Regions from separate parts of the Sporosarcina sp. Y352 genome, predicted to be linked through region 1. Evidence: riboswitches for the same ligand, from Rfam matches in the RefSeq annotation. Region 1 holds a riboswitch; the other holds the start of a gene.
The links. Region 1 has a riboswitch for cyclic di-GMP ahead of AC1TO6_RS14835 (LuxR C-terminal-related transcriptional regulator). Riboswitches for the same ligand answer to the same signal wherever they lie in the genome.
Positions count from the first base shown of each region.

Region 1 (16,423 bases):
TTGCAGCGGTTCTAGCGATTGTTCTCGTTCTTGTAAGTGCCGGGGCTGTCATGAACTTCGCTGAACAACAGTTTATAGACTTCATTGAAGAGACAGAAGGCGAAGTGGTATCAGCAAAAGAGTTGCGGAGTTTAAGTTTTCTTGAAGAGCAAATTAGGGCAGAATCAGGTACGTCAGTATCGATACCTACAATTTACGGCATCACAACGTTTGTAACGCTACTTCATAATATAAATACGAAGTTTGATTTGGAAGCCAATTCGTTTGGCGAATCAATGCTAGTATTTTTCCAACAGAAAAATCTGTTGCTCGCCGGTTTGATTGTCCCAATTGTGATTCTGCTCATTGTAGGGGCAGTTTTAGGGTATTTGTCAAGAAAATCGAAATCGTCATTGGTTGAACCGCTTATTATTTTCTCAGGAATTTACACGATTTTTATAGTGATTAACGCTATAAACTCAAGAGTGAAATTCCGTATGGGTTCAAATGGGATCTACGACGATAGTCTGTCAATCCAAGCTGTATTGAAATTCTCATTCTTTGATGCTTTACTAACCGGACTTTTATTGTCACTGATCGTTACGGGATTATCGGCCTATTTGACGTATTACGGAAAGAGTATTTTCGTGTTTTTACATGCGAAAAAGCAGTATGTACAGTATACGGTGTATTCAATGCTCCTAATCGCAGTCATTTTCGTTGTCGTTTCTATAGTTGGAATTTCCGCAATGGATATAAGTGAATATATAGGCGTTGAAACTGCCTCAATTATTGCAGTGGTATTACCATTAGTGTTAACACATGCGTCCATTTGGATCATGCACTTGGCTCATTTCAATCCGCTGGCATTTAAGTTGGAATTGTTGGATGGAACCCATTCCATTGCGATTAATCTATTTAGTAGCGCCAAGGGCATTCAAAAGTCGATTGCGGACGATTATGAACTTGAAGAAATGTTAAATACATTGGTTTTGACGGATGGAACGCTTCCGATACTTATTAAACTGAGTTTCCTTTTGCCGGCTGTATTGCTCATCTATGCGGGGTTCCGTTTATTCAAAACGAACCAGCCGCAAATAAAGCAAATCCTTTTATTCGGTGGAATCTATGCGCTTGTCATGACGGTTATAAGTGTAGCAAGCAGAATCAAGCTTGAAGTTTTTGCCGAGCAAGAAAGTACGATCATTACCATCTATTCCTCAATCTTGCCTTCTTTCCTAATTACATTTGCAATGGCGTCGATCTGCTTCGCAATTGGTGGTTTATTGAAGAATAGATTTGCAAGTAGATAAATAAATAACTATTTTAGATTAAAGAATAAGAGAAGGCCTCGTTTGTCTCTATATGTTTATTACTATAGAGATAGAACTAATTGCCTTCTCTTTTGTTTACCGCTGGAAGTGGAAATTTCATAAAAAAGATTTGCCTCGAATTGTGATGTTGAAAAATAATCCATATTTTAGTGAGTTTATTTGAAATTGTCGCTGTTACAGCGGAAAGTGAGCGAATGCGAATGAGTCAATTTTGTCAGGAATGTGGGGGACAAATGAAAAGTGAAGACGTTGTCTGTAGAAATTGCGGGACAAGGCTTCACAAAGAAACGGTTGTACCTAAACAACCTGTATCAAAAAAACGAAAAGGGACCTATGGAATCATCGCAGCAATGACCGTCCTACTAATTGGTTTCATTGTTTGGGCAAATACCCATTATTCACAAGAAGCCACGTCCAAAAGGTTTGAAAAAGCCATATCCAATGAGGATACCAAGGGTCTTCAGTCTCTCGTTGTCCATGAAGATGGCAGTACAATCAGCATGCAAGAAGCGATTGCAATGATGAAACTCGTCAAAGAGGAAGGGAAAAAAACCGTACAATCACTTACTTCTGTTCGGCAACAAGGCAAATATCTAGGTCTATTCAATCAATACATAGTGGAAGCAGTCGATCAATATGCTTTCTATGATGGACCGATAGATAGCCTTGCGTTTGTGTTCAATGGGGTTGAAATGAGAGAAGAAAAAAAGAAAAAGGATTCAGTCACATTCGGCCCACTAACACCGGGTGTTTACGAAGTGAAAACAACCCTTAATGGGAAGTTTGGGAAAGGAACGGCTAAGAGCGAACTGTCATTATTCAATGAAAAAGACACACCTTCCTTGATCAATGTAGATTTGCCGTTCGGCAATGCTGTATTTGAACTAGCTAACTATTCATCGACTCTCATGAAGGATGTCTACGTAGTAATTAATGATGAAATAATCCCTTTTGACGAATATGGCGTAACAACGGAGATTGGCCCGATTTTATTTGACGGCTTGCAAAAGGCGAAAGTCGTCGCGCAATACCCATGGGGAGAAGTGACTACAAACGAAACAGTGATTGAAAGTGAACATCAGGTGATGAGGGCCGATGTCCTTACACAAGCGGAATTGGAAAAAGTAATGGACACGTTAAAGCAATACGGGGAAGAGTATATCGAATCGAAAGCGAAAAGGAGTACAGCTGTCTATACAACGACAACGGCGTCATTAAATCAACTACTACAACAGAACATCCTTACCCCGCTAATTGACAGTAACAGGTATGTTACTGGAAAACTCGACGAATTGAATGTCGATGAAAACTCGGTGAATGTACTGGATGATTCAGACCAAGGTATTTCCATCCATGCAACGTTTAAGTTCATGGATGATGAGCATTCTCTTTCCGAAACACCTTTTCTGAGTGAGGTCGTTCATGTTACTGAAGTAGAACTCATTTATGACGAGGGCAAGCAAAAGTGGTTTGTGCAAAACGCAATTCGCACAGGGTCGAACGTAGATGTGACAACCACCCTTCCCGGTTCGGGAACGCTGCATCAGCCAAGCGCTGACGCGGTACTAGCGGAAAAGAAGAGTCTGTTAAAAGATGAGCTACAGTCATTTATGCTTCATTACGTCAGTATGAGTGTCGAGGCCATCAATGCCCGGGATTTTTCATATATAGAACAACTGATGACGAACGATGGACCTCGAAAAAAAGAAGCAAGGGATTATATTGACTATCTTGAGTCCAAGGGGATTACAGAACAATTGGTAAGTTCCAGTGTGGAAAAGGTGGAAGAAGCCGGAGTCGACACATGGAAGGTTACATCAACAGAGGAGTTTGTCATCCATTATCCGGAAGGCTCTAAAATTAAAAAGTTTACAACGGTCTCCCTAGTGAAAAAAGTTCATGACGAATGGCGCGTCCACGAACTCGTGTCGACGAAGGAGATTTGATAACAGGTACTAAATTCTGCTCTTCATTACAATTACATGCCCCTTGAGTCCTTTGAGACTTGAGGGGATTTTCTTTGTTGTTGGATACCTATAAAAGAATGAGTAGGAACATTCTTCCAAAATGAATGTGAAATCGAATGGTACGAAAGTGTAACATAGAAACTACCAAAAGTGGAATATCAACTTGCCAAAAGAGTAGCCTTTCGAGGTGAGAGGAACTTTAATGTTCTGTCTATACTAAGGATAGTTCCACTTTCACAACAAATATAGTGAAACCTATCGGAGGAGATAAGCATAAAGGAACACTTAAACCTGTAAGAAGGATTTATTAAAGAAGATTGCATTCTTCCTCTATTAACGCTACTTACAGGTTGAGGAACGAAGCATGCATAAAGTGATTCAGTCACAATCTTCTAGTAGTGGAATAGAAGCTATTCCATACGAAGTGTAAAACCTAGAATCTGTATTAGCTGCCTTGCTATGAGAATGGTACATGCGATCACTGCTGCTTTATCAGGTTAAAAAGAACTCATACCTAAGATTGAAGAAGAAAATAATTTCTTCCAAGTCGCAGGGAAGAACAAAGTACACGCATTCAACAAAAACAAAAAAATACAAACTAATTGGAGGAAATTAAAAATGAGTATTAAAAAGAAACTAGCAATGGGTATCGCAACTGGAGCATTGGCTGTAAGTATGATCGGTGGAGGAACGTATGCTTATTTCAATGATGTGGAAACAATGACGAGTAACTTTGCTGCAGGTACTCTAGATTTAACGCTGAACCCTGAGACAATTATCAATGTAGATAAAATTAAGCCTGGTGACTCGATACATCGCACTTTCAAACTGGAAAACAGTGGTAGCCTTGATATTTCAAAAGTCTTTTTGACTACTGATTTTACTGAATCGGTAGCAGGTTTTGGAGATCACATTGTGGTGGAATTCCTGAAAAACGAAGATAAAAGCAGTATCCTTGGAGCTAGCAATGTGATTGCATCCAAGACGCTAAGTGAATTAAAAGCGTTATCGCAAGATGCCGTTGATAATACATCACCTAAAGGATGGTTAGGATGGCAGGGTGGAGAAGTAGACGGGATCAAGGCTGGTACAGATGATAAAATGTACGTAAAGATTAGATTCAATGAAAATAATCAAGACCAAAATGCTTACCAAGGCGCTACCTTAGAACTGAAATGGAAATTTGATGCAAAGCAAACAGCTGGAGTTTCGACAAAATAATCGATATCCCGGGAGGAGAGCACTTCTCCTCCTTCATTTTATTTAATCAGATCGCCGGTGCTATACCTTATATATATTTCTCTATCTATAACTTTTTTATATGTTGAGAAATATATTTAAGATAGTTCCAGCGATATTACTATGAAAGGCGGGATCTGGTTGAGTATCAAGCGAATACGCACATTCAGGAAAAAAAATCAAAGTCTTTTATTAGTTTCAAAAATAGCACTCATATGTTATGTAACCATTTTTGGCATCAGTTATATGTCGTCTGATACTTCCGCATTTCTCAGTAGTCAGTCGGGAGTCTCACAGACGATCACAGCCGGTGAATGGGAAGTTTCGGTTGATCAATGCGGTAAGGAAATTGAAATGGATGCTGTAACGGGCGAAGAAATCATTATCAACCCTGTGCAAAAAGTTGAGAAGCCTAGAGGAGAAAACGATACTGATGCGCTATCGAGCGAAGAAATAATGGTCGACTGCAAGAACGAAGTTGAAGAGCCTGAGGTAGAAGCAATAGAAGATGATAAAGCAACTGATCAGGAAACTGAGGAGACAAACGAAACAGAGAATGTTGAGGGTAAGGCAGATTCGGATATCAACGCAGAGGGTAAGCAGGAAACGCCTGTAGTTGACGTTGAAGAACAGAAACCGGCTGATCAGGATTCTGTAGAAAGTAAGGTTCCAGAAGAAAGCGCTAAAAAAGTCGATGAAATAAATACTATTGTAGAACCGGCAAAAAACATATTGAAAGCAGAGGGTGATACAAATGAGAGAGAAGAAGTTAATGAAAAAGAAGAAAATAATGAAGACGGTAAGTAGCCTCATCTCCGGCATATTGATGGTTCTGTTAATTAGTGTAGCTTCCATAGTAGTCATCACGAAAATCTCTGGTGGCGAGCCAGAACTTTTCGGTTACCAAATAAAAACAGTTCTGTCGGGGTCCATGGAACCGGGAATTCAAACCGGCTCGCTAATCGCTGTACAGAAACCCGAAGATAAAACCAAATTTAAAGCGGGCGATGTCATCACATTCCAAGAAGAAGGAAATATCTTGATCACACACCGAATTACTGAGGTGGTTAAAAGTGGAGACTCAGTACTTTACCGGACAAAAGGTGACAACAATAATGCTGAGGACATGAATCCAGTACTGTCAGGCAATGTGGTAGCGGAGTATACCGGTTTTACATTGCCCTACGCAGGTTACTTCATTGACTTTTCTAAGTCCAAGAATGGTGCGCTTTTACTGTTAATACCTGGCTTCTTGCTGCTACTCTACTCGGCATTTACGATTTGGAGAGCACTTGGAGAAATTGAATTGACTCCGAAAAAAAAGGTGAAGATAGCGGGGGAAGATGGCGGGGAAAGTTCTACTTAAATCAATCGCCAAGATATGTAAGGAGGTATTACTACCATGAGCAAACTGTTTCGACTGATTCCGTGTCTTTTATTGATAGGTGGAATATATTTCTTGCCTGTAACGAGCGTATCCGCAGAGGGTGAAAACGACACGGACAAGAATGATATAGACATCATCCTTTCACCCAAAGAAAATTTATTTGATATCGGTAATATGAAACCTGGTGATTGGGCGCCTCGAACCCTTACAGTCAAAAACGGCAACAAAGATTTTGACTACCAAATGCAGGTACAAAACAACGGAGAAGAAAAGCTATTTAACGAGCTGCTGCTGGAAATAAAAGCCGAAGACAAGGAATTGTATAAAGGCAAATTGGCTGAATTTAAGTCACTCCCCGCAAGAGAACTTACCAGTGGCAGCGAGGAGAATCTGGATATTACTATTCGTTTTCCCGAGCACCTTGGAAATGATTTTCAGGGACTTCAGTCAGCATTTGCTTTCTCTTTTACGGCAGAAGGAAAAGATACCCCGGCAGTTCAAGCTATGGTACTAGGGCAAATTGATAGCGGCGGTTCATCATTAGCCGGGGTCAGCTTGCCTGCCACATCGACAAATATATTTAAAATGATATTATTTGGTACTGCACTTGTGGCAGGGGGGACTGTGTTGATGATCATCAGGCATTATAGAAGGATGAAGATGGCGTAATAAACACTTAGATGAATACAGAAAAACATTCGAAAAGCTTCCCGTGCATGATGTTTCATGCCTAGGCAGCTTTTTCATTTTTCGTGGAGACATTCTCTATTAACTTAGACATCCCGCTCGAACCAACCGCCCGAAGTCTCGCGAGCACCGCTCGAATCCTCCATGCGACCGCTCAAACTCTCTCGCGCATCACCCGAATCCACCTCACTAACTTTGAAGAAAAAGAAGCGTGGTAGTAAACACATAACAAGAATTAAAAGACTATATCACAATCAAACTTCACGGATAACAAATAACGAAAACAAAAAAATCCCCCTACGCCACGAATGACACAAAGGGACTTGTCCTATTCCGGTATAATCTAAATCGTTTTGGAACCAGACACCCAATTCTAAACCGGCACTTCATGCTTATATTGCACAAATCCTGTTTCGTTCGCATAGAGCGCGGCCTGTGTACGATCACAAAGGTCCAATTTTGATAAGACTTGGCTGACATGTTTTTTTACTGTGTTTTCCGAGATGTATAGACTCTGGGCTATTTGTCTATTCGAAAATCCAATTCCGATTTTTTGCAATACCTCTCTCTCTTTAGAGGTAAGGAGACTCACGAGGCTGTTATCCATTCGTGGTTTCTTCTGTGACTGCATCAGCAGATCTATGATATCCGGGTCGTAATACTTCCTTCCCCTATGAACCATTTGAATTGCATAAATGAGCTCATCTGGATGTGATTCAAGCGATATATAGGCGTCCACATCCGTTTCCTTTGCGCGTTCGAAAGACAACAATTCTATCGAATAAGTAAGGATGGCGAACTTGCAGGTGCAACCTACTTGTCTTGCTTCGGTAATCACTTCTAATCCACACTCTTTTCCTAATTGAAAATCAATAATAGTCAAATCTGGTTTTTCTCTCTGAATCAGAATAAGTGCTTCTTGCTTGTTGCTAGCTTCCCCAGTTACCTCCATTGTATCCTGCAGTGATAGAATCGAGATTAACCCTTTACGAATGATTGTTTGATCGTACACCAATACAATTTTCATCAAAAGTATAGCCTCCTCCCATAGATTAAAGAGCACATTTCATTAAAGACGTTCAACTGAAATGAGGCCGGTTGCACCACTGACTCCATACATCCAAGGTGCCCAGATAAGGATGTACTTCTTAGTCTCCCAATTAAGAACAGTTCCCATTAGTAGTAAACGCGTTTTATTGAATTCTATGTCGGTTATCCAGGGTCGGTGAGCACTTTCTTACTTGTTGTTTGGTCGAATCATAACACATAGGTACTATGGAGAACTAGTAAGAATATTCTATCAAATTGAGCGCTAAATTGAATGGTACAAAAGTATGACATAGAAATTATTAAAAAGTAGAATGCTAGTATGCAGAAAAAATCACCCATTTGGGGGGAGAAGAATCACAATATTCTGTTTATACTGAACGTAGTTCCACTTTCGCAGACACTAAAGTCTAAAGGAGGAGATGACCGGCTTAGGAGACACGTAAATCTGAAAAGGAAGATTTATTGAAAAAATTGCATTGTACTTCTTTAACCGCTTCTTGCAAGTTGAGGGGCGAAGATTGTAAAGAGCGATTCAGTCAAAAACGTCTATGTAGAAATGTAGTAAATGGAATTTGTCAATAGCTGTCGAACTATGAAAATGTTGCGTGCAATCAAGGTTGCTTTATCAAAAGTAAAAGAAAACTCATGCCTAACAACGAAGATAAGAGTAGACTCTTCCAAGACGCAGAAAAGAACATAGTACAAGCATTCAATATAGGTAAAAAAATACAAAAAAATGGAGGAAACTAAAATGACTATTAAAAAGAAGCTAGCAATGGGTATCGCAACTGGAGCATTGGCTGTAAGTATGATCGGTGGAGGAACATTTGCTTATTTCAATGATGTGGAAGTAAATAAGAGCAGTTTTGCAGCAGGTACATTGGATATTAATGTTGCAGGTAATGATAAAGACTTTGCAATTATTGATGTGGGCAATCTAAAACCAGGGGATCATATGCTACGTACATTTAAACTTAATAACACCGGCAGCCTAGACGTAGCCAAGGTATTGTTGACATCCGCTTATGCAGTCACTGATGCGAATGGTAATAATGCTGGCGCAGACTTTGGTGAACATATTCAGGTTAAGTTCCTTGTCAATAATGACAAAAGGTCTGAGGTTCTTTATGAAACTACTTTAAAGAACCTAAGTTCAACAGATGTTACTGATAGAAATCTGTTGGGATGGAGGCTTGGCGGAGAAAATGATGGACTAAGGGCGAATTCATCCGATACGCTTACAGTTATGTTCGAATTTATTGACAATGGTCAGGATCAAAATGTTTTCCAAGGAGATTCTCTAAAGCTTGACTGGACGTTTGACGCAAAGCAGACAGCTGGAACATTGAGATAACATATATCCCGGGAGGAGAGCACTTCTCCTCCTTCATTTTATTTCATCAGATTGCCGGTGCTATTCCTTATATATATTTCTCTATATATAACTTTTTTATATGTTGAGAAATATATTTAAGATAGTTCTAGCGATATTACTATGAAAGGCGGGATAGGTTTGGGAATCAAGCGAATGTCAACATTCAAGGAAAAGAATCTAAGTCTTTTATTAGTCTCAAAAATAGCACTCATATGTTATGTAACCATTTTTGGCACTAGTTATATGTCGTCTGACACGTCCGCATTTCTTAGTAGTCAGTCAGAAGTCTCCCAGACAATCACTGCTGGTGTATGGGAAGTTCCGGTAGTTCTTAATGAATGCGGCGAGGAAATTATGATTGACCCCGAGCAAAATGATGACAAGCCGAAGGAGGAAAATGGTAAAGATACGGTATCGATCGAGGAAATCAGGGTTGACTGCGAGAATAACGATGAGGAGCCTAAGGTAGAAGACGAATCAAGCGATGTCAACTGCAAGGGCGAAGATCATAATTCTTTGGGAGAAAACGAACAAGATGCTGTATCAAGCGAGATAACCAAGGTCGACTGCAAGAATAAAGAGGATGAACCTAAGAAAGAAATTGAAAAGGATACCATCACAGAAGATGAAGATATGAAAGTGGAGAAAGAAAACGAAAATAAAGCGGATTCAGATGCTGACACAGTGGTGGAGCAGGAAACTCCTGTAAATAACGTTGAACAGCAGAAAGGCGAGGAAGTACAGAAACCGGTTATTCAGGATTCTGCGGAAAGTAAGGCTCCAGAAGAAAGCGCTGAAACAGTAACTGAAATAAATGCTGTTGTAGAACCAGAAAAAATCATAGAGGAAGCAGAGGGTGATACAAATGAGAAAACAGAAGGAGAGTCAAATGAAAAAACGGAGAATAATGAAGGCGATAAATAGCCTCATCTCCGGCATATTGATGGTTCTGCTGATTAGTGTAGCTTCCGTTGTGGTCATCACGAAAATCTCTGGTGGCGAGCCGGAACTTTTCGGTTACCAATTAAAAACAGTTCTGTCGGGATCCATGGAGCCGGGAATCCAAACTGGCTCAATCATCGCTGTAAAGAAACCCGAAGATAAAACCAATTTTAAAGCAGGCGATGTCATCACATTCCAAGAAACAGAAGATATTTTGATCACACACCGGATTACAGAGGTGTCCAAAAGTGGAGACTCTGTACTTTACCGGACAAAAGGTGATAACAATAATGCTGAGGATATGAATCCAGTACAGTCTGGTAATGTGGTAGCGGAGTACACCGGTTTTACATTGCCTTACGCAGGGTACTTCATTGACTTTACCAAGTCGAAGAATGGTGCGTTTTTGCTGTTAATCCCTGGTTTCTTGCTGCTACTTTACTCGGCATTTACGATTTGGAGAGCACTAAGTCAGCTCGAATTGCCTCAAAAGAAACAAGTAGATGTAGTGAGAGAAGATGGCGGGGATAGTTCTTCGTGAATCTAAAGCCAAGATATGTAAGGAGGCATTGGTAACATGAGCAAACTGTTTCGACTGATTCCGTGTCTTTTATTGATAGGCGGAATTTGTATCTTTCCCATAACAAACGTTTTTGCAGAGGGTGAAAACGACACGGACCAGAATGAGATAGACATCATCCTTTCACCCAAAGAAAATTTATTTGATATCAGCAATATGAAGCCCGGTGATTGGGCGCCCCGGACCCTTACAGTCAAAAACGGCAACCAAGATTTTGACTACCAAATGCAGGTACAAAACAATGGAGAAGAAAAGCTATTTAACGAGCTATTGATGGAAATAAAAACAGATGGCGTGGAATTGTATAAAGGCAAATTGGCTGAATTTAAGTCACTGAAAGCAAGAAAACTTACAAGCGGCAGTGAGGAGAATTTGGATATCACTATTCGTTTTCCAGAGCACCTTGGAAATGATTTTCAAGGACTTCAGTCAGCATTTGCTTTCTCTTTTACAGCAGAAGGAAAAGATACCCCGGCAGTTCAAGCTATGGTACTAGGGCAAATTGATAGCGGCGGCTCAACATTAGCCGGGGGCAGCTTGCCTGCCACATCGACAAATCTATTTTACTTTATATTTCTGGGTACCGCACTTCTGGCAGGAATTGCGTTGATGGTCATCAGGCATTACAGACGGATGAAGATGGCTTAATCGAAATTACAGAAAAGCTGCCTGTGCATGGCTTATCATGCACAGGCAGCTTTTCTGTTTTTCTTGGAGACTGCAAATATATACTTTATTAGCTTTTGCAGCCCTCTCGAATCCATCGCTCGACCGCCCGAACCCATCGTTCAATCGCCCAACTCATGGCATACCACTTATGCTATACTTAATTAAAATCAGAATAATGGCTAGATTACTAGTCAAATAATCATAAAAATCATCCAGATAATCAAAAGTCTACTGAAGGTATAGAAATAGTAATCCGCAAAGATTAAATGAAGAAGGAAGTGTCAATCTAGTGTGGCTAAAGTGAAAAAAGAAGTGAAGTTACATAAGTTTTGGATTGTCCTATTACTAGGATCACTTACTGCCATCGGACCGCTATCGATGGATATGTATTTGCCGGCGCTTCCAATCGTTGCAACTGATTTACATACCTCAACATCGCTTGCACAATTAAGTTTGACCGCGTGTTTAATAGGACTTGCTGTCGGACAGCTGATTTTCGGTCCATTGAGTGATATTCGGGGGAGACGCAAACCGCTCATCTTTACGTTAATCGTATACGCGACTGCCTCTGTTTTATGTGCATTCAGTACAACGATTTGGGTTTTTATCGGGTCGCGATTTATCCAAGGGGTATCAGGTGCGGCGGGAATCGTTATCGCACGGGCTTCTGCACGGGATATGTATTCTGGTAAAGACTTGACGAAGTTTATCGCATTACTGGCACTTGTAAACGGTGCAGCACCGATTCTTGCGCCCATTTCAGGTGGATTCGTTTTAAATTTCGCATCATGGAACGCCGTGTTTATCATATTAGGTGTAATTGGTCTTCTTATGTTTTTGGCAGTTACGCTTTTTCTCCCTGAGACGTTGCCTAAAGAAAAAAGGGCTGAGGGAAGTATGTTGGCGGTCGTCAAGACATTCGGGAATTTGTTTAAAGACCGTGTGTTTCTGGGGATATCGGGCACACTAGCCTTGATCATGTCGAGTATGTTTGCATACATAGCGGGGTCTCCTTTTGTCCTGCAAAACCTTTACAATGTAACACCTCAACAGTTTTCCATGTTGTTTGCACTAAATGGTTTAGGCATTATCATCGCCGCACAAGTGACAGGTAGATTAGCAAGCACAGTTGACGAAGTGAAATTGCTGTTTACAGGGGTTTTATTGTCATTCACAGGAAGTATATTACTCTTTATCGTTGTTTCAAATGACCTTTCTTTACTCGCAATGACCATAGCCCTTTTCCTCGTCGTTTCAAGTGTCGGAATGGTATCAACGTCCGCATTTTCGCTCGGCATGCAAAGCCAAGAAAAAGCGGCAGGAAGTGCTTCAGCCTTTCTGGGACTGCTTCCATTTATCGGTGGGGCGATCGTTGCGCCACTCGTAGGAATTGCAGGGGACCAAACGGCGTGGCCAATGGGCATCATAATTATGACATGTAGCAGTGGTGCGCTTGTGCTGTTTTTGCTTTTCGTGAGAAAGGGGTAAGTATTCGACGAGGAGTAGTATTCATTTTTGGGAGAGAAAAGGTTATGCCTGCAATTGAATAATGAAAAAGTTGAAACCAGACAAAGTGGCGTTTGTCTGGTTATTTTGATGTATGGAATTTCAGGGATATAGTGACATTCACTAAATAAGGCGCACTAAAATGTAATAAAACTGAAAACTATTATTCAGGTTGAAAACTTGTTATAATAAAAACAGACCAGTCGGTATGACAGGAGGAATACATCAATTATGGATACAAAATCGATATTAATTGATACGGCGACGACCCTTTTTCAACAAAAAGGGTATAAAAGTGTCGGACTTAATGAGATTTTAACAGCCTGTAACGTTACAAAAGGAGCGCTCTATCATCATTTCCCAAATGGAAAAGAAGAATTATTGATTACTTGTTTACACGGTTTAAACGAAGTCATTACCACAGATATTGAGGCTATTTTCAGTAGGCATGAAGCAACGGAGGACGCGATACTGTCAATGATTGATAAGTTGGTTCACAACTTTGAAAGAGACGGCACCATTATCGCCTATACATTTAGTAGCATTGTCAGTGAAATGGCAACGATGAGTGAACCAGTCCGCACTGCTTGTAGTGCTCTATATGAAAATATTCAACAGCTTTACTATGAGAAACTTGTAACGGAAGGCTATTCGAATGAATCGGCTTCCGCTTGTGCATTGTTGCTGACAGTTTCGATTGAGGGTGCAATGATGCTTTGTTTAACGCAAAAATCCGCAATACCTTTGAAAACAATTGCGACATTATTGCCGAGTATTTTAAAAGTAAACAGATAAAGTAGACAGAGCTCTTTACTATTTGGGTTGTTAAACGGAGTGCATTTTTAGTGTAAATTGCATTTACGGCAGCTTCATTGATTTGCGTTAAGTTCATAACTGTTTTTGCTTTTGTATTTAGAGTAGGTCCAATACGAATTTTGAAAGGAAGAGAAATCAAACTATGCATCAAGAAAACAGACTACCCAAAAACGCTAAAGAGGGAGCGTTATTCGGCGCTATCATCGTAACACTATCCGTATTATTAATAGGATCAATCAACATAATCCTTGCAGCTGGAGGATTCAATAAAGAGGTTGCAATGAGCATGTTAATCACGTTACCTATTATTTGGGTGATCGTTATGATTATTGAACCTGTCGCAATCGGTCGTTTTGCAGAATATTTATCATCAAAATTCATTTCTCCAACAGATGGTTTTGCTGCTCGTATCATGTTCCGTACGATTTTTACAGTATTGGGTATGTCATTCACAATGACAATTATTGGAGATATCGTTGGAAATGGTTTTAGAGAGGATTTCGTTGCTCACTTCCTACAAACTTGGCCACGTAACTTCTTAATCGCTCTATTTTTAGAGAGCTTAGTTATCCAGCCAATTGCACGCTTTGTAATGGTTAAAATGCACGCAGCGCAAGATAGAAAAGCTGCAGTTCAAGCGAAAACACAAAACGTTTAAAAAAATGGCTCAGACTTTTATCAAAGTTCTGAGCCATTTTTTTGTTCAATTCGTGGGTGTGCGTACGACTAAAACATCGCATTTAGCTGAACGGACGATTGCTTCAGATACCGAACCAATTATGTAGCGCTCTATTGGCGTATGCCCCGTAGCGCCGCAAATAATTAAGTCGGCCTCAACTGTTTTAGCAATCTCTTTTGTTATTACCGTTTTAGGTGACCCATATTCAATAATGGACGTTGCATTTTTAACACCAGCAACTGCTGCACGTGCTTTGTAGCGATCTAAAATTTCCTGTGATTTATCTCTGACCTGCTCAGCAATATCTTTATCGAGCGCTCCGAAATATTTTGTATCTATAATGTTAACGATGTGTAATTGTGAACCTTTGTTTCGATAGGCGATATCAATGGATTTACGAAATGCATAGTCGGCCTCAACTGAACCGTCTATAGCTACTAAAATACTTTTGTATTGATTCATCTGCCAAATCCCCCTTTAACAAGTTATTTGAAAGGTGCTTACCTGTAGATTCGTTGTATTACCGTCAACATACCAAGCGGTTTGTTTTAAATATACCAAAAATTATTTCTATAAGCCAACGCTTTTTATCTAGCCTCTCGCGCCCCGCTCGAATCCACCCGCGAACCGCCCAACCCCCCCAACCCCCCCAAACCCGCAAAAATTTACATAAAACTAACACTCATTACACTAAACTAACAATCTACCAAAACATTAATAATCACTTAACATTTCAGAGGTTTTAGAATGGTAACCTTAATAAAAGGACTAAATTAGCCCTTACAATACATAGAACTTTAGGAGGCTATTCAATTGAATTCATATCAAAAAGCATTCGGAGCGACGTTAGCTGTAGCGGTAGCAACGGGAACACTTGCAGTAGCTGCACCGGTATACACACAAGCCGATGAGGTGAAAATTCCCATATTTTCTGATGTAAAAGATATAAAAAGTCATCGATCCTATGACGCAGTTATCAGTTTGGCTTCTAGAGGGATCGTAAAAGGATACAGCGATGGCACTTATAAACCGAATCAGGCCGTAACGCGGGGGCAACTTGCTACCGTTTTAGCGAAATCCCTTGAATTGGATACAAAGAATGTAAAAAACCCGGGATTCAAAGACGTTAAAGTGACTGACACGCATTACGGAGCAATTGCTGCACTTGTTGAAGCTGGCATTGTAGAAGGGTATAACGATAAGACATTTAAGCCTGGCGGGCCACTGACACGTGCGCATATCGCCAAGATGATTAGTATTGGATTTAATCTAGAAGACGTCAAGTTTACGAAGAGCCCATTTACAGATGTCAGAGCTGAAAACTGGTACGCAAATTATGTCCAAGCATTGATCGACAATAAAATCACAGTTGGAACCACTCCTACTAGATTTGAACCAAATGCTTTCGTTACAAGAGGGCAAATGGCTTCCTTTATTGTTCGAAGTGAATCAGCTTCCACTAGAGGCAATGGAAAAACGTTTAACCTTTCTTTGATGCACGTAAATGATATACATGCGAATACGGACAAAGCACCAAAAATGGTTACAGCAGTAAACGAGGTCCGCGCAGCTAAACCGGATGCATTGTTGTTAAATGCAGGAGATGTATTCTCTGGTACTTTGTATTTCAATGAATTCCAAGGATTAGCAGACTTAGCGTTCATGAATTTAATGAAAGTCGATGCTATGACATTCGGTAACCATGAATTTGACCTTGGTTCATCAGCGGAAGGCCATAAAGCATTGGCTGACTTCATTAAAGCGGCAAACTTCCCGTTTGTATCTGCAAACGTAGATTTTTCAAAAGATCCATTGTTTGATGGATTGTTCAATACGAAAATTTCAGCAACGCCTGAAGATAGCAATATCTACGCAGGCATTGTCAAAGAAGTAGACGGAGAAAAAATTGGTATCTTTGGTCTAACAACTGCTGAAACGAAAAACCTTGCAAGTCCGGGGAAAATTACATTCTCTAATTATATTGAGGATGCAGAAAAAATGGTTGCTGAATTTGAGAAAATGGGTGTCAATAAAATCGTTGCACTGACACATATTGGTTTTGATGATAATGCCGCGATGGACAATGACCAAGAGCTAGCTGCAAATGTCGACGGGATTGACGTAATTGTTGGTGGACATAGCCATACGCAACTAGACAAACCTGTCGTTGTAGACAAAGATGAAAAAGGCGCAGCGAAAGACAAAACAATTAT
Region 1 is NZ_JBXCJE010000009.1:28,964-45,386, forward strand. Features, by position in the region: gene AC1TO6_RS14805 (hypothetical protein) at 1-1,292, shown strand, start outside; gene AC1TO6_RS14810 (TcaA NTF2-like domain-containing protein) at 1,547-3,259, shown strand; gene AC1TO6_RS14815 (TasA family protein) at 3,899-4,501, shown strand; gene AC1TO6_RS14820 (hypothetical protein) at 4,661-5,326, shown strand; gene sipW (signal peptidase I SipW) at 5,292-5,885, shown strand; gene AC1TO6_RS14830 (hypothetical protein) at 5,922-6,575, shown strand; gene AC1TO6_RS14835 (LuxR C-terminal-related transcriptional regulator) at 6,967-7,620, opposite strand; cyclic di-GMP riboswitch class II at 7,677-7,758, opposite strand; gene AC1TO6_RS14840 (TasA family protein) at 8,395-8,997, shown strand; gene AC1TO6_RS14845 (hypothetical protein) at 9,157-9,942, shown strand; gene sipW (signal peptidase I SipW) at 9,908-10,501, shown strand; gene AC1TO6_RS14855 (hypothetical protein) at 10,538-11,188, shown strand; gene AC1TO6_RS14860 (multidrug effflux MFS transporter) at 11,501-12,697, shown strand; gene AC1TO6_RS14865 (TetR/AcrR family transcriptional regulator) at 12,947-13,510, shown strand; gene AC1TO6_RS14870 (DUF2798 domain-containing protein) at 13,674-14,189, shown strand; gene AC1TO6_RS14875 (universal stress protein) at 14,235-14,672, opposite strand; gene AC1TO6_RS14880 (choice-of-anchor I family protein) at 15,024-16,423, shown strand, end outside.

Region 2 (16,423 bases), on a different contig from region 1:
TACCCTCAAAATCAGGAATTTCATAGCCTTTTGGCATGCCTTCTTTTACAAATAGCTTTTCACCACTACTTGGATTGGTCCCTTTCCAAATCTGACGTATGTCCTTGTATTCTCCAGTATCATTCCAAGTAAATAATACATTACCGTATCCTAGATTTTCATATTTTCTTGCAGTATCAAAGACGCGATTATCTAAATTAGGTATTGGTAGCATCTTTGTCAAGTCAGTGCCAGTGGCCATTTCTAACGCTTTTGCATAGGCGAGTATATGTGTACCTCCTCGAACGAGCAAATAACCAATCATTTCTCTTGCTGTTGGATGGTCTGTCATTTCATATACACGCATTTTATGCGTTCTTGCCCCGCATTCAAGAAAGAAGTTATGCAATAGGTCAAGTACTAAATTCCCACTGGAAAACACATAATCTCCGCGCCATGGATTGCCCATTGAGTCTCCAGGCATTGAAGTTTGTGCATTTGCTATGAAGGCATACGTATTCCGCTTATCTTTAGCGTTTTGTAAAGGTGTTAAGTTTGGGTCTGCTGTAAATGATGTACCTTTGTTCACTATATTTATCGTGTTAGAAACGAGTTCAACATGACCGAATTCCTCTGCTGTAATACTCGCAACTAAATCATAGAAAGGCCTGAGCTTTCCTTTCTGCCTGAAATTAAATGATTGGTACATATAGTTATTAAGCGTTGACATTTCTCCAAACTTTCCGCCCAACAGTTCCTGAACCGCAGAAGCTGCGTTAGCATCCCCGTATTCTGGGATAGGTAGATCAATCGGTAATTGATTTACACGTTTGATCAATTGATTCACTCCCCTCATTATGAATCTTTGAAATTCATGTAAGTGTAACCCAGACAATTTCTTGCAGTCTAACGTAAAATGGCGTGTCGCTCACGTTAATTACAACATGATCAGGCATGACTGTTATTAATAAACCTTGTATCGGATTTTTCGTTGTTTGAATAACGATATTTTTTGACCTGAAATTTAGTAAGGATTGATAAAAGTAAGGGTCAAATACACTTACCATTTTAACTTCCGATTGTTGTCCATTCATACTTATCCCACCTCTCTTCAGATTCGACCTAGTATATGGGCGAAGGCGGAACTTTATGATTATGAGGTACTGCATGGATCCTGATTAGTATATTTAAAGTAGATAGTAGCAAAAAATACTTGGTGCAAAATTGTTAAAAGGCGACTGCTCTTTTCGAATGGATGTCAGTATGTATCGATGGCCAGGAAGGAAGTAACAGCACAAGCTCGATTGAGAAGGTGGCTATTTTATGATTAAGCCGAGAACACCCGTGACTTCAGTCGTGGGATGAATTGGCTTTCTTTTTTTCGTTATAAAGTGATATCACTTTACGAACTGACATTCTATTTGGTAGAATATTCTTACGAAGGGTGGTGAGAAAATATGGAACTGAAAAAAGATTACCGAACTTATCAAATCAACATTAAAAAAGGACATAGAATATATTCTTATTTCGATGAACTTTGTCTAAATAGTAATAACCTATATAACACGACAAATTTCTTTATCAGGCAGGTATACACTTCTTTAAACAATGAAGGTGTGTTACAACCTTTACAAATAGAAGTAATGAACACACTTCGTGACAATATTGATAAAATGAATGTCAATCAACAAAGAGCATATAGCAAAAAATTAGAAAAAGAACAAATGAAACCAAGAGACGAACAAAAAGAAATAAAGGAAATTCTATTTGAGTTACCTTCAAAAGAAAAGCCCTTCTTAGGTTACAATTTTCTTGATTGTCTTTTTAAAACAATTAAACAAAAAGACTATTATTCGTTGCCAGGTCAGATAAATCAACAAGTTCTTAGAAATGTCGTGCAAAATTGGACTAGTTTTTTCGCAAGTTTGAAAGACTTCAAAAAGAATCCAGGAAAATATACAGGAAGACCTTCTATTCCTGGTTACCTACCTAAAGGAGGCAGGAAAGAATCAACTCTTTCTAATCAAATTTGCAAAATTAAAGACGGTAAATTCCTGAGCTTTCCAAAAACCAAAAGAAAAATAAATATCGGTAAGTTAGCAAATTTCAATGGTAAGTTTCAACAAGTGAGAATCATACCCAGGCACAATTGTTTTACTGTTGAATTAGTCTTTTTAATCGAGACGAAAAAACAATTATCCGCCAAAATGGAACGATGCATGAGTATCGATTTAGGTCTTGATAACATTGCAGCGCTAGTTTTTAATACAGAGCACGTTCCAGTCCTTTTTAAAGGCGGTAAAGTTAAATCTATCAATCAATGGTACAACAAAATGCGCGCTTACTTCTACGCGGCTCTTCGTAACGGGAAAAAACCAAAAGAAGGAAACTTCCAGTCTAAAAAATTAGTGAAATTAGATTCCGTAAGACACAGACAAATCAAAGACTTTTTCCATAAAGTTAGTTTCAATATCGTGAAAATAGCCGTGGAAAGAAACATTGATGCAATTGTTATTGGCAAGAATGCGGGTTGGAAACAAAAAATAGAATTAGGGAAAAGAAACAATCAAAACTTTGTCCAAGTGCCACACTCATTGCTAATAGATTTAATCACTTACAAAGCGAATGCCGAGGGTATATCAGTAATTGTAACTGAAGAAAGCTACACATCTCAGGCAAGTTTTGTAGATGAAGACATTATTCCGACCTACAAATCGGGGAATAATACAAATCACATTTTCAGTGGAAAACGTATAAAACGCGGTATTTACCGTACAAAAAGTAAATCATTAATAAATGCAGATGTGAATGGTGCAGCAAACATCCTAAGAAAAGTAGTGCCGAAAGCATTCGCTAACGGTATAGCGGCTGTGTGTTCCCAGCCTCAATTGGTCAATGTGCGATAGCACTAACCCTGAAACCCGAGACTTCAGTCGTGGGAGGTTCATGCGTTCGTAATAACTAAAAGAAATCATAGAATCTAACATATAAAGTGAAGAACCGTGAAAAATTATGAAAGACAAGGTAGAATAGAACTCGTGGAACTTGATTTACAAAGCGATTTTGAACACATATGAAAAGGGGCGAAAACATGAATGCTTACGATGAGTACATGAAAGGTATCGTTAAACCGATGCGTGAAGAGCTTGTAGGGACTGGATTTACGGAATTAACGACGTCTGAGGATGTCGAAAGTACTATGAAAACACTTGAGGGGACTGCACTGGTAGTGATCAACTCGGTCTGTGGATGTGCCGCGGGTTTGGCACGCCCAGCTGTCAGAGAAGCGTTAAAAGGAGCCGAACATAAACCAGATCACTTGTTGACTGTATTTGCTGGACAGGATAAAGAGGCGACTGAAATGATGCGAGATTATTTCCCAGAAGTACCGCCGAGTTCACCTTCGATTGCCCTTTGGAAAGATGGAGCATTAGCTTATTTTATACCAAGAGAACAAATCGAAAATTTCGAAATGGAACAAATTAAAGACCATCTATCAGAAGTACTCGACCAAGTTTGTAAATAATGAGTACAGTCATTACGACTGCCGGCAGACCAAATGATAAATCGATACAACTTGCATTAGAAGCTTCTAGAGCTCTCGGTTATCCGATTGTCGAACGAAATAAACAGTCTATTCACGGGATGCAGAAAACTAGTGGCGCGGATGTGCTTGTAGCAGGCAAGAATCGCTATGAGTTATATCGGATTGGAATGGAGGACCCATTTTTCTTTCATCCCAATTCGGCCGCGTTCAGATTGAAACGGCTTGCGAACGGGGAAAAGGATCCATTAATTGAGACAGCTCAATTGCGCAAAGGAGATTCATTTCTTGATTGTACGCTTGGTCTTGGATCAGACAGCATTACCGCATCTTTCATAACGGGAGAAAACGGCAAAGTGTTAGGGATTGAAGCTGATCCTTCTATTGCGTTTATAACCGGCCGGGGACTTCGTTCATTTCCTTCCCATTCTGAACAACTTACTTTGGCCATGCTAAGAATAGAAGTTATTCAGTCGGAGGCGATTGATTATTTAAGCAAGCTATCCGATTCTTCCTGGGATATTGTCTATATAGATCCGATGTTTCATACACCTATTGTAGAATCATCCAATTTCACACCACTGCGTCAAGCTGGTGTACATAGATCGCTTACAGATGAATGGATAGAACAGGCACAACGTGTATGTAAACGGCGTGTTGTTGTAAAAGATCGTTTTGATTCACCCGTATTCGAAAGATTTCATATGGAACAAGTAGTAAGACCGAATACGAAATTCCATTTTGCTTTTCTCCAAAAGTGAAGAAATTAAAAACGCCGTCATCCAAAAGAAGCGGACGACGGCGTTTATAGCTATTAATGTGTGAAATTCAATGAGCTTAGGTATAGGATCAATGCGAGCATCCCTAGGCCGATAAACAATTGTACATCCATTAATGAGTACCTCCTTCAAGAAAACGAACATTTATCTACGTTATTATTGTACAATGAAAGTGAGAAAGAAGAAACCTTTTCAATAGCTTTTCGTCAAAATAGAATATTAAAATATACTAAATTGCGGGTGAGATACTATGAAAAAGTGGTTCCAGAAAACGCTCATTGTTGCCGTAGCACTTTTGACATTTGGTGCAATTCCACCAAATCATGAAATTTGGACTAACTTGCAAGACAAAGGTCTTTCAAAAATTTCGGATAGACCCTTACAGAGTACAGATTATTCGATTGGATTAGCCGATTCTTTAGATGAAGAAAATCTGATGGGGAGCTCCGATTCCTTAGAAGAACTATTTATCACTTCTGCAAAAAGATTATCCTATATGAAATTCGGTACAAAAGTTGGGCCAGTAATTGCCGATGATTTTGATAATATCATTTTCCCGAAAATTGAAGAAGCCATTCAGATGACACTTGAAAAATCCGATAATCTTCATAAACGGCGTTTAGCTATCAGTGAAAAGCCTGCCGGAGATTATTCGGAGAAAATATTTAATGTATATGATTTGGATGATAGGAAAGATCTTATTCGTTTTCATGTACGAACTGAGAAAAGGCCTCAAGACGGCTACTTCTATAACTTTCATTATCATATCGCCGAAGATGAATTTACAGCTCATTACTCAATTGGCGACATATATTGGGCAAAAGACACACCTCCAAAGTGGTTATCTTAAATAACCATGCTGGGGGTGTGTTTTTATTTAATTTTTGGATGCCTTACCTAAAGGGTTTATGAGCGGAAAAGTCATTAATTAGCGACTCTAAACACTCATAAATAACCATTAGTAAAATTTGATATGGACAATCTTCTCAGGTGTCTGATTACACTGGGGAGGTAGACCAATTACATGTAAATATCCGGCATCTTCCGTTCCTACTATCCAGTAACGATATTATGATTGATTTAGAAAAGTATCAATGGGTGATGAAAGACAGTCGTGAGGTAAAAGTAGAATATGAATTAAACCGCGGGGCCAATGTACAGGGGATGTTAACGAGTCCCTTAGGAGTAGGCTACTTATTTTACATGTTCATGCACGGTATCAGCAAAATGAATCTTTTTTCAGGAAGCTTTTTGATTACAAATAAATGCGTATTATGGTTGGTGATAACTGTTAATAGAGGTGAATGATTCATCTAAATTAATTTGGAGGTGAAATATTTATTAAAATTCTCTATCTTTTTTTACTTTTAGGAATTCTATCTGGAGCAGCTATTACTTATTTCTATGGTCACATACCTTTCTTGTTCTATCTAGTTATGCTTGTGATTTCAGTCATTATCGCAATAAAAGTTCGGAAATGAAAAGTGGCGTTATGTCAACCAGAGGTGTATTACATATACAAACCAGTTCAGTAACCGAATTCTTTGTTCAACTAATTGGCTTTCGATTACTCGAACAAGTAAGATTTTAAATAATCTATTTGACACAAAACACGTTCCATTCATTCTGCCAATGAATGGAACGTGTTATTTTTATTGTCTTTTTACGGAAGGGAGAAATCAAATCATGTTCTTCAAAGCTAAAATCTGTAGAAATAAGCTGTATATCTACCCTGAAGTCGAAGCCCTTGTAGCAAAACAAAGCCCAGCGGAATTAATCGAGCTGGGTTTTGTCGTGCTTGAAACATCTCTTCTATTGTTGAGGATGTCGAACGGGAGGTTGAGTATGTAATGAAGTTTTGTGAGCAATAAGACCGCTGATTGCAATTCCGCGGCCTTAGACACAGTCACCTTAATGGTGTAGCAGCAGTATTGTCGAACCTGGCGATTGATAAACGTGGGGGTATTTGGCAGTATACACAAACTATGCAGTAAAGGATACGAGGATAACAGAGTCATTTATGAATGACAACCCTTGTACCTATTGGAACTCTAGATGATAATTCTAGAACATCATTATTAAACATTCTAATACATCCACGTGAGACATTCTTACCGATTGAAGCTGGGCTACTTGTGCCGTGTATACCGTAATGAGGCTTTGATAATCCCATCCAAAGCACTCCAAATGGACCTCCGGGATTACGTTGTTTATTGATGATCGTGTATGTCCCAGAAGGTGTCGGTGACAATATTTTTCCAACTCCAATTGGGTAAGCTTTTATAAGCCTGTTTCTATCAAAAAGTTTTAATTGATGTTGTGAAGTAGACACGTCAATCCATATCACCATGAAAATCAACTCCGTTCTTTGACTAATGTATGAATTAGCCTAGGAATTTGTGAATTAACAGAAATTAATAGAACAGTTAATGAGGATAGAAAGCCAAAATGCTTAATGAACAGTTTAACTATTATACGCCGTGAAAGATAAATTTCTTACCCTATTGAGTGTAGTTGTATAAGGCTTCTTCAACTTTATTGCTTTAGAGACCAAATAAAGTTACTTTGTTGTTATCCATCAGAACACGTTTCATAACTGATGTCATAATTGAGTGAAGAATGAAATAACTATAAAGATGCTGGGTTACAAATATAGGAATTTAAATTACAATAAAGTAATAACAACATCTTCAGCTAACTAGCAGCTTTAGTTCATTAAGAGACACTGGACACAGATGAAAATCAGGTAATTTAGTTAACATTGGAAGTATCTAACTGTTGTATACTTATATACTTAGCAACTCTATTGAAAAAGGCAAAGTTATCGAAAGGTAATGACGCAAAACCACAGGTCTAAAGCATTAAGCTATGACGGCTGGGTTACCGAAAGGGGTAAGGAAGGTAATTGAAAGAAAAACGTTTTAAATACTCATTAATTATTATTTTTTTATTTACGGTTGCCCTAGTTCTTATTGATACGACTATAAGTGAGTATGCGAGAAGCCATTATCCATTTATATGGTCACTCTCTCTGATTCCGATTATTATGATTATGAATATGTATCCTAAATGGAAAGTAATTATAGGGTCCGGAGTCTTTTATAGCTTTTTGAAGTACATAACAGAGTTTGGTCAGAAAATTAACCCTGATAATAGCGAAATCAATGCACTTATTTTAGGTTCGCTCATTAATTGGTCTATTACTCTAGCTATTGGATACTTCGTAAACAAGTCTTATAAATTATTTCTAAAAGTAGAAGAGCTTACCATTACAGATTCATTAACTGGTATTTATAATCGAAGATATTTAGAGCTTTTTATGGAAAAATCTATTCCTATTTATAAAAGGACGAACAGTTCTTTAGTTTTTATGATGTTAGACATAGACCATTTCAAAGAAGTTAATGATAATTATGGTCATCAATGTGGGGATGAAGCTCTTAGGCATACTTCAAGTATTATTAGCAATAACGTAAGAAACTTTGATGTCTTCGTTCGTTTTGGCGGAGAAGAATTTGCAGTTATTCTACCAAACACCGAAGTTGCTGAAGGGCTAATAATATCAGAACGTATACGTGAGGCTGTTGAGAAATCAGAGTTCATTTATAAAAATGAACGTATTCATTTTACAATCAGCATTGGAGTATCTTTTTACAATGGGGATACCGCGGAGGAGTTTATTGAAAAGGCAGACAATGCTTTATATAAAGCAAAAGAAGGTGGTAGAAATCAGATAGCAATTATTAATTGATAGGACTTTTGCTACTAGTTATTTTATAGGAGCTTACTAATTTAAATGAATACTCTTTTTTTTCACTAACGAGTGTGAAACCTCTGTAATGGAGGTGGGTGAACAGCCCCAAGTCTAGCGATAGGTAATAATTATTTTTCAACTGTGCATTGCACTGATCGGGTAAGAACGTGGGAACATCACTTCATACAATGATGCCACAGTGCAAGCTCTTCGATTAAGAGTAACTTGAAACTTATAATTAAGAATATCATCGTTAGATGGTTTGATTGGAATTTAATATTTTGACCATCGATTAAATCAGTTTCAATTTCTCCGTGTGACCTAATGCAAAGCAGTTTATTACCAATAAATGAAACTTCTCATTAGTCTTGGACGTATCTTAATATAGGAGCTATATTTGATAAGTTGCTGGCTTCTTAAGTTACTGCTAGGGGGATTGATTTTATCTATTGGATTCTAGCTATATTCTATAGTGTCATTATTTTAACTATGTTATTTACAGGACTGCTTAGTAATTTATTGTTCTTCATTATCTCAGTAATAGCAGCACTAATTATTGTTTTTAAAGAAAGAAGTAACTTGAATGAAAATAGAAATAGGCAGATTATTGCACTTGGTTTTTTTACAGTCATATCTCTATGTACAATTGTTATTGTCTTTTTCAATAGAGAATTAATTGTGTAAAGGTGTTAAGGGAAGATAGAACTGCTATGTATGTTTTTTGCATACATAGCGGTTCTTTTTAATTTTTATCAGAGGAGGAAATAACAATGACACTTAGTCCGTATTCTTTATCACACGATTGGTCGCTACACTGGACACGTATCCCATCGAATATAAAGCGCTCAAACTATGTAAACGGAGAATCACCGAAAGAACGAAAAGCATTAGAGGCACTAGCGGCAGTGGGATTAATCGGGGGAACACAACTCTCCCGGTTATTTTCTTTGGATAAGAAACGATTAAAACGTATGGTTTCAGAGAAGAAAATCGTTCGTCATGAAATTCATCGAAACAAGCAGGTCATACCAATTTACACACTCGGAATAAGCGGGGCAGTCGTTGCTGGGTTGAATGACTGTTACGAAAGTAATTATTGGGTTGGATACAAAGCGGAGGATGTTTTAAAACGACTTCTGTTTTTTCAATTGTTTCAACATTTTCCGGAATCTAAAATTTTGCCAACACTAGAACCATTCAGTGGGGTGATCCAATTTCAAGGCTGGCCAATCTATGTATATGTATTGCGTGGAGATGTAAATGATTTGCTCATATATTTAAAGTGGAGCGGTAAACATTTCAATGAGCATCTAATCATTATTAAGGAATCAATTAGACATTTACAACCACTAAAGGTAACTGCCAAAACTCTCAAGGTTAGGGTGGCTGTAGATGTGGATTTACGGGATGATAATGAAGACCGTAAAAGCTGTTTTATTTATTGGATGAATCTGCTGAGTTTGTTAGCGAAGTAAAAGTATAGGAGGAATATAGAATTAGCTTGTGATTCGATACTCTGAATACCGGTGATAAGAAGGACGCCGAGTTAAAACAGAATTATTTTATCTATCCAAAGATTAGTCATTTAGGAAACACCCTTTACTTTGGATTGCGATATCGAATGAAGATGAAATGTTCACGACAGTCAGGTGTTTGAGCAGCTAGTCCAGAAAATCATCGACTAGGGTGGGACGTCCTGTAGTCGTTGCCACTGATGTGCAGCCTACAAGACATCAATCATTGCGAACTACCTTTTAGAGAATCAAGTTCTTCCAGCACTTCCATACAAACGACCAATGACAAAGGAGGGATTCTTCAGAAAATATGAGTATGTTTATGACGAGCATTTCGACTGCTATCTCTGTCTTGAAGGACAGGACCTAATGTATCGAACAATCACGAAGGAAGGATACCGCCAGTATGCTACAACTCCTTCTATTTGTGCCTCGTGCCGGGGAATAGAATATGACATTGAATAAAAAAGTTTGATCCAAATGAACTCCCATATGGCTCAAATAAAAAATTCGTCAACCTTGATTGATTGGTACGGTTCTTTAATTTTTTGTTTTATATTTTCTTTTTATAAGTTTTGAAAGTAGGATGCTAAAAAAGTTCTTCTTTGGTGATTCGTCCTGTGGATTGAATGGTAGCACAACTGGTGCCGAGATTGAATTTTTGGCCGAAGTCTCAATCAGTTTTTCATCCGGCTGTTGTTGATGATTACTGAAAAAACTCCATATAATTTCTGTTGCATTTGGACCCGAGGGATCGGTGTAAGAACCATTCGGGCTTCCACCAGACCAGGCATGCCCCATTTTATCAATCATCCAAAGTTCCGATAATGGCCCACCGTCCCCATCAATATATACATGCTTGGTATAGCTATATCCATTTATAATATCTGATTTGACCAGGGCAGGGGTAACATCAGCAAGGCCTATACCTTCTTCAACGAGAAAATTGGTTTGAGCCCATTGGGTGATAACCTGCTGGCCGTTAATGGGGTGGACCGTTGTATCACAGATTCCATGGAAAACAATCACCCCTATTTTTTTCTTATACTCTCCCATCTCTTGAAATGCACTGTTTCCGCATGCATATGGGTCAAACACGCCTTTCTCCATACTATTCTTAGCTTCCTTAGCCATCGGGTCGGTTAGAAAATATACATTGGCAGCATCATAGGCTAGTCCCGAACAAATTCCGATACCGTTAAAGACATCTGGATACGTAACACCAAGAATACAGGCTAGTGCCCCGCCTGCTGAGAAGCCCACAGCGTATACTTTATTTGAGTCAATCTTGTATTTACTTTTGACCTCATTTAAAATCTCGTAAATTAGCTTGGGATGTCCCTTACCGCGGTGTTGATTTTCATCTAAAAACCAGTTCCAGCAGCCAAAGGGGTTATACCCGGCCAGATCTGTAGGATTTAACAGATGGTTCATATCAGGATAGAGGACAAGGAATTTTTCCTTTTCAGCAAGTGTGTTCATGTTTGTGCCTGCAGCAAAATCATCCGGATTTTGTTCACATCCATGAAGCATCACCAACAACGGAGACTCTTTATCTGAATTATATTGACTGGGAACATATAGCTTGTATTTAAAATCGTAATATATAAAATTGAGAAATTCCCCCAAATCTCTTGACCTCCGTTTCTATACTCTATTTACTTATCTTACTCCAATAGTTGTCGCAATATTTTTACTTGTTTTACTACTTTAACAGAAAATAAGTGATTTAGAGAGTAAAAGGTAGAGGGGAAAGTTTCAAGGAAATTGATGACACGACTGACAGGTAAGGCACACTGGTTGGAAAAAGGGACAAGAGTGGGATCAAGCATGAAATGGCATGGTCCGGGGTGTTAAGTAACTTAAAATCTGTATAAGGGATAATAAAGTTGTTTAAATCCTAATAATTTCATTTAAAACTTAAACGTCGATTATGCTATTCAACAATCGGACCATATTATTGAAGAAGAAAAAACTATATATAATAAATACTATTTTGCATAAAAAAGAACAACAATAAAATTATATGGAGGTTTAAGATATGGGTGTATTATCAGCATCGCCCACTAATGAACCAGACGTGTAAGCAAGAGTTCATTAACATTCAAATCTTTACTCAGTTTTCTATTCAACCTTAACAATAATTTTATCAATTGCATTATATCCGTAACCTTTTCTGTTCCAGAAAGGGAGGGATGGTTGAGTCCTATCATAAGAATCTGTCGCTTTTGTCATAATCTTATATTCACCTTTCTCCAATACAGTCCACCCATATGACCAAGTAGTCCAATCATACCCAATATTATTTTGGTTTTCTATTAGTGCACTTGACCATGATTTTCCGTTATCAGTGCTAACTTCCACATTTTTTATATAGCCTTTTCCTGTCCGCGCAATGCCTTTGATTAAATGTTTACCCGTATGAACAACATCCATATCTAACGGCTTCTGTATGGTGGAATTAACGTTCATTGTTGTTACAGGAAAAGAATGATAGTTATCGTCCTTGTTTGGATAATAGACGTAATCAATAGATTGAAAGGGGCCTTCAAAATTATTATCAATTACCTTAATTTGTTTAATCCATTTTACAGAAGCCATGGCATACCACTGAGGAACAATTAACCTTAAGGGGAAACCATGCTTAAAAGAGATAGGCATATTATTATATGTGTAAGCAATGATAGTGTCGGGATGTAAAGCTATTTCTATTGGTAAACTCCTGACATATGTATAAACATTATTTAAGTCAGTTCTTTTTCCATAATCATATCCTTCCACTATCACTTCTTTTGCCCCTTCTATAATTCCAGATAGTTCAAGGAGGAGTCTTAACGGAACTCCTTTCCAATAACCTTGGCTAATTGCCCCTTTTCCCCATTGCTCACCGAATACTTTAGGTTCAAATAAACTACGTTTATTACCTGCACATTCAAGGACTGCTTTAACAGTTTTCGATGGTAATCGAAGGATATCTTGCATGGAAAGTATTTTTTGGGTTGTAACAGAACCGTTTATTGGAATCCAATAGCTAGAATAAGAAAGCGTTGGATAAGAAAAGTGGTTTCGTCTATAAAATAAATGATTATTTAGTACATCAGTCTCAACAAACTTAACAGGTGTTTCCTGATTTTCAGGTTGTAAACTATGTGTAGTTAAAAATGGCTTTAAGAAAGGATATTGAGAATTCAATATAAATTCCTCCTGAAAAAATGATAATTATAGTTATGTTGTAAAAGAAATAGCTATTCATTTTTTAAGATTAATTTTAATTACATATTTAAAAAGATCTTCAGCAATCGGGTGCGATTGGTGGACAACCCGACAATTTAACGACATTACTTTTGCATCACCCACAATCATATGGGATATTTACGCTAAATTGTGTGAGATATATTAAAAGTCGATTCAATCCTCTGGGATACAGTCGGCTTTTTTTATGACTTCTGCCTTTGCAGGTACCATTTAATGATCAATGGGAAAAAATAACTTGACTATTTCAAATAGTAATACACAAGCTATAAATGATCAAAAAACAGTCAACAGAAAGGTGGGGTCAAAATGAAGAATAACATTCAGGTATTACCAATTGTAGCGGCCATTGGAATTGGAGCTGCTGCCTATAGCCTGATGACCGGTCGCGGCGGACAATTACAAAATATAATTCCTCAGTTATCTAACATGAGCAATCAAGGCACAGCAAACCAGCAACAGTAATCTACAACTGGAACAAGCCAATAATTTAGCGGCGAAAGCATATGAAATCAATTCTAAAAGATTTTAGAGCCAGAAGAAGCGGAGAGTTTATGCCTTTCAACGCCTTCTAGTCATTGTAGGCATTGTCCGTTTGCTATTGAATGTTATCGAAAGTTCAGTAGCTATTAAAATGTAGAAACAACATGCACCGACGGGAATAGCTGTCGGTGTTTTTATATTCAAGTAAATAGAGGAGGAGAGATGTATATGACAACGATTGCCATATTTGAAGCTATTGCATTTATGTTTGTCACAGGAACTATAACAGCGGCTTCGTTTCTGATTGGGTTTAATCAAGGGAAACAGCAGTTACTGAAATACTAAATAAGTTAAGTCGGAGAAATTTCGCATTCTAAGCGGCCAAGGTTATTCATGTTATTTCATAGGAAAGTAAAAATGAGCTGGGAGATGTATTCCCAAGCTCATGTATTTTACTGTTCATTTATTACTAATGCGTTAGTTGAAGAAGCAATCAATATAGTTTTATTGTACATATTTACAAATCTTTCTTTATCAATAACATAATGCACAGTGTTTATATACAAAGGAGAGAAGCTGAATTACAATCCAGCTTCTTTCCTTTTATTTTAGTTTAACAATGCAGCACCAATGATGATCAAAAGGATAAACAATACAACAATCAATGCGAATCCCTTTCGCCCATTAGAATGAGTCAACCTATCGCCCATCACAATTATGCATAAATACAAGGTAAACTTTCTTAAAAATAGACTTTTGTCTTTACTAAGTCTTGGATACTACCATCTTTAGCGCTTCTTGTGTAAACCCAAAGTTCACCAGTATTTGATGTAGGGGTTCTGTTGAATGGTAAAGTGCTTGTAAAATTTCCGTACTCAGGAGCTCCTTTATTAGCCATTGTAGAACGTTCGTTAGAAACAATAGTTCCGTTAGCGTCTCTTAATTGATATAAAACATTTGCTTCAAACGCTCTTGCCTGACCCTCTATTCTTTGTCCATTAACTACTATTGTTCCCGGAAGTGGAGTCCATACGACAATGTTTTGAGAGGTTGGTAAAGGGAGAATTAGCTCATATTCTGGCCAAATCAGATCACCTTGGTAACCTGGTCGGTTTTGGTTAGCCATTGTTATGCTTGAAAGGGAAATTCCAAATCTATTCGAAATCGATGAAAGTGTATCACCTGATTGTATTTCGTATATAAATACAGGTACTGTCAATGGTTGATTAGGGAAAATAATGTTGGGGTTTACTAAATCATTAATACCAGAAACTAAATCACTAAATGCATCAAACCTAGAAGCAATCTTATTAACTGTATCTCCGGATTTAACAATATAAGTTACTTTTCCGGTTTTAGAAAGGACTGGGACGACAAGTACATCTCCAGGATAAATAAGACCAGGATCAGTTACCGGCTGAAATAAATGATTCGCTCGTCCTATTGCTTCAACAGAACTTCCAAATCTCCGAGCTATTGAAAATAATGTATCGCCCTTACTCACTGTGTAAATATAAGTTTTATTAAAAACTATTGACAATATCATCACCTCCATTTTAATTTTTAAAAGAGTCTTACTCAAAGAAGAATCTATCTAATAAGATATTCTTGTAAAACAAAAAGGACAGGGACGATCATCTTGAGTCATTCATGGAATTATCAAAAGAATTATAAACGGGAAGTGTCAACGGTACATGTCTGACCGGTTGAGGTTCAAAAAACACAACACCATATTGAAGGTGAAAAGTTTACGATGCAGACCCGCACAGAAAATGGATTTACATTCTTTGTGAAGTTGGGGGAAACAAAAGGGGGGAGCTTAGGCGCAGGCGAAGACGGTCGAGAAGCCGAAGGAAGCCGCGAAGTCGGAGAAGAAAGCGTCCGTAGTAGCGGTTAAGTCGGTTGAAGAAATCGCGGCAGACTCAAAGGCGAAAGTAGCTGCGGATGCTAAGAAAGCTGACGAAGCAAAGGCGGCTGAAACCGTTCTCGTAAATTTGAAGGCACTCGTAGCGTTGTCATATAGCGTTATATCCGATGTCAAGCCGAGTCCGCTCGGCAAAGGAGATTGGGGAACGAAGTAGGTGATCGTATCTGATGCGTGGTACGTTTCGGCTGAACACGAAAAGGAACGTTTTGCTGAATCGATTTGCGGCGCAGTTAAGCTTACGACAAACGGCGAGGCGGCGCTCGTACATTTCTACGACGCGTATTATAAAGTGCCAGCGAAGGAAAAGGTATTCGGAGGTTACGATATTAAACGGATATATATAGAAGGAATCGGAAGGTCTTGCGCAAATTGGCGTTGGTTTTTTTCCTTTAGCCATGCGGATATCGCACAACATAAAAAGAGCCGCGCACTCAAGCGCCAGCCCTTTTCGGTTATTCTCCGTATTCAATTATCATTACGTCGTGTATTCCGTACGGCTTACCGTTGTCGTCCTTATCGAGCGTATTCAAGGCGTTTACAATCTGTTCTAGTGTGTCGAAGCTAATCGACTTGCTACCACCGTTGCAGAGCTCGTTTAGCGTTGCCGGGCGAATCTTGCGCTCGACAGCTACGGCGTTGCGCGTTATGCCCACATCTTCGAGCTTTTGTCCGAGTGTTATTTTTACGTTTGCTTGCATCGTTTCACTCCGTTCTACATATTATGTATGACGTTAAGAGTAAGACTTATTATATAATAAACTATACTGAATGGAGCGGGTATATTATGACAATCACAGTAGAAATCAGCGCAATTGAACGACTAAAAGCAGCAGGCACTAGCGTAATTCACAATTTCGACGAACTCGGGAGGGGGCGCTTATGATGGCCTTGCGTCGCTACTTCATGGCCGACGATGACGAAGCGGTAAGCCCGTCGGATTATGTATGGATGACAGTAGGCTACGGCGTCCCTATCATAATTACGCTATTTACGGTACTATCAGTTTATTAATCGGGATGGGGGCGATTATATAAAGCAGTGGACTCCGATTCGATTGAAGTATGCTCGATAAGATTTTGTTGTATGTCGAAAACAATGAGACGATAATATAAATTGGGTTGATAGCGAAGCTTACGCTCGATGAAGATTACGTCCAATGGTAAAGAAGAGTGTAGATGGATCATTGGATTT
Region 2 is NZ_JBXCJE010000003.1:670-17,092, reverse strand. Features, by position in the region: gene AC1TO6_RS05620 (manganese catalase family protein) at 1-817, opposite strand, end outside; gene AC1TO6_RS05615 (YuzF family protein) at 852-1,073, opposite strand; gene AC1TO6_RS05610 (RNA-guided endonuclease InsQ/TnpB family protein) at 1,437-2,885, shown strand; gene AC1TO6_RS05605 (BrxA/BrxB family bacilliredoxin) at 3,071-3,505, shown strand; gene AC1TO6_RS05600 (class I SAM-dependent methyltransferase) at 3,505-4,284, shown strand; gene AC1TO6_RS05595 (YpjP family protein) at 4,553-5,152, shown strand; gene AC1TO6_RS05590 (hypothetical protein) at 5,989-6,153, shown strand; gene AC1TO6_RS05585 (L,D-transpeptidase) at 6,317-6,652, opposite strand; cyclic di-GMP riboswitch class I at 7,107-7,190, shown strand; gene AC1TO6_RS05580 (GGDEF domain-containing protein) at 7,208-8,053, shown strand; gene AC1TO6_RS05575 (hypothetical protein) at 8,827-9,531, shown strand; partial or broken gene AC1TO6_RS05570 (IS5/IS1182 family transposase) at 9,688-10,008, shown strand; gene AC1TO6_RS05565 (extracellular catalytic domain type 1 short-chain-length polyhydroxyalkanoate depolymerase) at 10,111-11,199, opposite strand; gene AC1TO6_RS05560 (sulfite oxidase) at 11,695-12,762, opposite strand; gene AC1TO6_RS05555 (hypothetical protein) at 13,132-13,287, shown strand; gene AC1TO6_RS05550 (YjcZ family sporulation protein) at 13,914-14,015, opposite strand; gene AC1TO6_RS05545 (LysM peptidoglycan-binding domain-containing protein) at 14,048-14,851, opposite strand; gene AC1TO6_RS05540 (hypothetical protein) at 15,059-15,202, shown strand; gene AC1TO6_RS05535 (hypothetical protein) at 15,387-15,797, shown strand; gene AC1TO6_RS05530 (helix-turn-helix domain-containing protein) at 15,685-15,930, opposite strand; gene AC1TO6_RS05525 (hypothetical protein) at 16,112-16,243, shown strand.
Region 2: another riboswitch for cyclic di-GMP. It lies ahead of AC1TO6_RS05580 (GGDEF domain-containing protein); the one in region 1 lies ahead of AC1TO6_RS14835 (LuxR C-terminal-related transcriptional regulator).